Regions from separate parts of the Shewanella denitrificans OS217 genome, predicted to be linked through region 1. Evidence: predicted binding sites of a transcription regulator. Region 1 holds the regulator's gene; the other holds the start of a gene.

The links. The regulator MetJ, encoded in region 1, represses methionine synthesis genes. The targets are predictions, from matches to a motif close to TAGACGTCTAGACGTCTA.
Region 2: a site for MetJ is predicted at 1,057-1,074, ahead of metE (5-methyltetrahydropteroyltriglutamate--homocysteine S-methyltransferase). Genes of this name have one in related genera too.

What each region holds. Positions count from the first base shown of each region.
Region 1 covers NC_007954.1:699,628-701,834, forward strand. The annotation lists gene SDEN_RS03210 (sulfite exporter TauE/SafE family protein) at 1-633, opposite strand, end outside; gene metJ (met regulon transcriptional regulator MetJ) at 736-1,050, opposite strand; gene metB (cystathionine gamma-synthase) at 1,251-2,207, shown strand, end outside.
Region 2 covers NC_007954.1:845,826-848,032, reverse strand. The annotation lists gene metE (5-methyltetrahydropteroyltriglutamate--homocysteine S-methyltransferase) at 1-989, opposite strand, end outside; gene SDEN_RS03795 (LysR family transcriptional regulator) at 1,147-2,037, shown strand; gene SDEN_RS03790 (HDOD domain-containing protein) at 2,108-2,207, opposite strand, start outside.

The DNA.
Region 1 (2,207 bases):
GCCCACTAATCTTCCCGCCACAAGAAATCCGAACACCACAGACGGCAGCAGCATGCAGGCAAGCCATAGATGACGCCAGCTCAATAAACCTGTGACGGCCAAAATAATTAACGCGATAAGGGAACTGAAGATAAAAAACGCGGACAAGGCGGCGCGAAACTGACTGGCATCTTTTCCTGAGAGTAAAATGGCCATTGGCGGCCCACCGATGGCAGCGATATTGCCAAAAATACCCGAAATAATCCCCGCAATAAATAAACTGGTGCGATTCACTGGCACGCTGAATTTAAACACACTCAAAATCACGGCAATAGCCACAATGGCGGCGATCACTAAGCCTAAGACGGCTTGTGGCGCTAAGATCAATAAACTTGCCCCAAGAAAGCCCCCGGGAATACGTCCAAGTAACGCATATTGCAGGCCATTAAATTCTAAATGGCCGCGCTCGCGGATCAAGGTGAGCACAGAGATGGCAAAGCCCATCATGATAACGGGTGCAGGTACCAGATCAGGCTCAACAAGATAAAGTAGCGGACTGGCTACGACGGCTAAACCAAAGCCAATTAGACTTTGAGTGATGGCGGCAAAGAAGATAATAATCGCCGCTAGGGCAAGGCTCAGGGGATCGATGATCAAGGAGAAGGCCTAAAGTAAACTTGCCGAAAATTTGGGTTAGCGCATTGTTAGCCAACTAACCCTGTGTTACTTGCTAGGTATGACTTTGCTTAAGCGGGTTTATTCTAACTCTTCCCACTCTAAGCCCATAGCTTCCATCATTTTCTTGGCTTCACTGGGTATACCGTCAATTTGATCTTTTGATAGATCCTCATCATTGGGAAGAGGTTGCCCAGTATAGGCATGCAAGAAGGCTTCACAGAGGAGTTCACTGTTGGTTGCGTGTCTTAGGTTACCCACCTGGCGACGAGTGCGTTCATCTGTCAGTACTTTGAGTACTTTTAACGGAATAGACACAGTCACTTTTTTTACTTGCTCGTTCTTTTTGCCATGCTCGGCGTATGGGCTAATATATTCGCCATTCCACTCAGTCATTAACTCACCCTTAACTTGAAATTCGGTGCAGATTTTAACCCCTTACAGGCCACAGTCAAATTATTGCTACTATTTGTTGTTGATTGCAAATAGATTTCTTTACTTTTGGACGTTTAGATGGCTAAAGTGCTTGACCAGGCCTAGACTTACGCGTAGATTTAGCCATCTAGACATCTACACTGCAAATTGATGGAGTCCACATGAGTCAGCATAAATTAGCCACCTTGGCCGTTCGTCACGGCATAGAGTCGGATACTCAGCATGGATCTGTGGTGCCACCGATTTATTTGTCGACCAATTACAGCTTTGAAGGGCATCAACAGCCCAGAGAGTTTGACTATAGCCGCTCGGGCAACCCAACGCGTAACTTATTGGCAGAGGCGCTGGCAAAGTTAGAGCAAGGTCATAGTGCAGTTGTCACTTGTACTGGTATGGCGGCCATCACCTTAGTCACCAGTTTGTTAGCCCCTGAAGATGTGTTAGTCATCCCCCATGATTGCTATGGCGGCAGCTACCGATTGTTTACTCACTTGGCAGCTAAGGGCAGTTTTAAGCTCGTGGTTATCGATCAAAATGACGCTAATGCATTGGCAGACGCTCTGCAGCTTAAGCCTAAATATGTTTGGCTAGAAACTCCGTCGAATCCACTGCTTAGGGTGGTGGATATCAGCGCAATTTGCCAACTGAGTCATCAAGTGGGCGCTAAAGTGGTGGTGGATAACACCTTTCTTTCCCCTGCATTGCAACAGCCATTAACCCTAGGGGCTGACATAGTGGTGCACTCCACCACTAAATACATTAATGGTCATAGCGATGTTGTTGGCGGCGCCGTGGTGGCTAAAGATGCCGACATTGGCGAGCGACTCGATTGGTGGGCAAATACCTTAGGTTTAACCGGTAGCGCGTTTGATAGTTACCTGACCTTACGTGGACTTAGAACATTAAGTGTACGAATGCGCCAACATCAGGAAAATACCCAACTAATTATTGAGTCCTTAATTAACAGTCCAGTGGTGAATAAGGTATATTACCCAGGTTTAACAGCCCACCCAGGTCACGAAATTGCATTAAAACAGCAACAAGGTTTTGGTGGCATGGTAAGTTTTGAGCTTAATGGTGGAGAAGCAGCACTCGTGGCCTTCTTAAGTGAGCTTAAA
Region 2 (2,207 bases), 150 kb from region 1:
TCGAGCTCAGTCACAAGCTTTGCAAGGGATGTGCTGATGGCGGGTAAATCTGCCGCCCACACATTTCTGCCATTGATTACCCCAAGAGACAATACTTGGTCCTGCTTAAGCTTGCTGGCGAATAGGGATAATTGCTCTGGCGCTGTGACTAAGTCTATGTGCAATCCCGCTACCGGCAATTCACTCACCCAAGCTTGATTGTGGGCAATAGAAGCGTAGTAACTTGCAAGCAACAGATTAATTTTATTGCCTTTACTACCATTTTGTTCGGAATTAAGCTCTTTATTCAGTTCTGCATAACTCCACTGGACCGCTTGTTGCCATTGGGGGGATAAATCAAGCCCCAATACCGGCTCATCCAGCTGCACCCAAGTGACGCCTTGAGCAGCAAAACGCTGCAAAATTTCAGCATAGGTTTTCACTAGGCTGGGTAAAAGGCTCAACTTATCAAAACTTGAAAGGGTCTTGGATAAATGCAGATAACTTACAGGCCCAAGCAGCACTGGCTTCACTTGATGCCCCAGTTGCTGCGCCTGCGTCACCTCATCAAAAATTTGCTCAAAGCCAATAGAGAATTGCTGGCCTTCATAAAGCTCTGGCACTTGGTAGTGGTAGTTAGTATTGAAATATTTGGTCATTTCGGCGGCGCAAGCCTGATGGCCGCTCGGTGCACGGCCACGGGCAACCCGGAATAAAGTATCTAGGCAAATAGGCAATAAATTGCCTTGGCTGTCTTTTTCCCTATGGCGTGCAGGCAGCGCATTTAAGGTCGCGCTTAAGGTGAGCACCTGATCGTAATAGGCAAAATCCCCCACAGGGATCAGCTCAACCCCGGCATCGGCCTGCCACTGCCAATGTGTACGCTTAAGCTCATCAGCCACTTGAACCAATTCTGCCTGAGTTAGCTCACCGCGCCAATATTTCTCTAAAGCGAACTTCAATTCGCGCTGACGGCCTATTCTTGGAAATCCTAAATTTGCAATCTTCATGCTCAATACTCCTGACATCATGCTTAACCTTAATTGAAACGCACTGAAAATAAATAAATCAGGCGTCTGGACGTCTAGAAGTTTATTGTGTTAGTCTCAGTTCAGGCAATGGAAATAAATTCAGCAGCAAGATGAGTGAAACTCATGTGGAGCGCAAATGATAGAATTAAGACACCTTCGCACCCTGATGGCCCTTAAAGAAAGTGGCAGTCTGGCAGCAGCAGCGAAAAAGCGTTTTGTCACCCAATCGGCTTTATCTCACCAGATAAAAGAATTGGAAACCCGCATTAACTCATCGATTTTCGTGCGTAAAAGCAAGCCACTCACTTTTACCCATGAAGGTGCACGCCTGCTGCACTTAGCCGAGAAAATACTGCCTCAAGTGCTAGCCACTGAGTACTCACTAAAACAGGGGTTAAATGGTGATGAGCACAATTTAGCCTTAGGGATAGAGTGCCATAGTTGTTTTCGCTGGTTAATGCCTGTGATAGAGCGCTTTAAAGAACAGGTCTATGATGCGCAGATTGATTTATCTACTCGGCATTTATTCGATTCCATTCATGCACTTGAAACCGGCGCTTTAGATCTGGTGTTAACCTCAGATCCAGTTCCTGGCCATAATATTGCCTATCAGCACTTGTTTGATTTTGAAATGAAGTTAGTGGTATCTGTTGATAATCCCTTAGCCAAGGAGGGCCATGTTACGCCGGCGCAGCTTGCTGGCATTAACTTGATATCCTACCCAGTTCCGCTAGCAAGACTCGATATTTACAAGCATTTCTTAGCACCTGCAGGCATAAGCCCTGGGCCGCAAAAGCAGTGCGACTTGACCAGTACCCTATTACAACGCGTCGCCTGTAATGAAGGCATAGCGGCACTGCCGAGCTGGTCTTTAAAGGAGGCTTATGGTTTAGAGTTGGCCACGCTTAATTTAGGGGTTGATGGACTTAAGCGCCCCTTGTTCGGCGCCTATCGTCAAGATACTAATAAAGCTCACTTAATCAAGGCTTGGCTGGAACAAGTTACCCTACAAGGGCAGAAAGGGTAAAAAGGGTAAAAAGAGGATATTTTCAAGGGCCATTAGCCCTTGAATAACTTAAATAACGTCAGTGAATGAGTTATATGTGCATGGGATTAATGAGTAGCCCTTTGGCTGACAAGACCCGCCGTAATAATAAGCCTGGAGAATCAGGATTGTGAGTTTGGCGTAAATTGTGC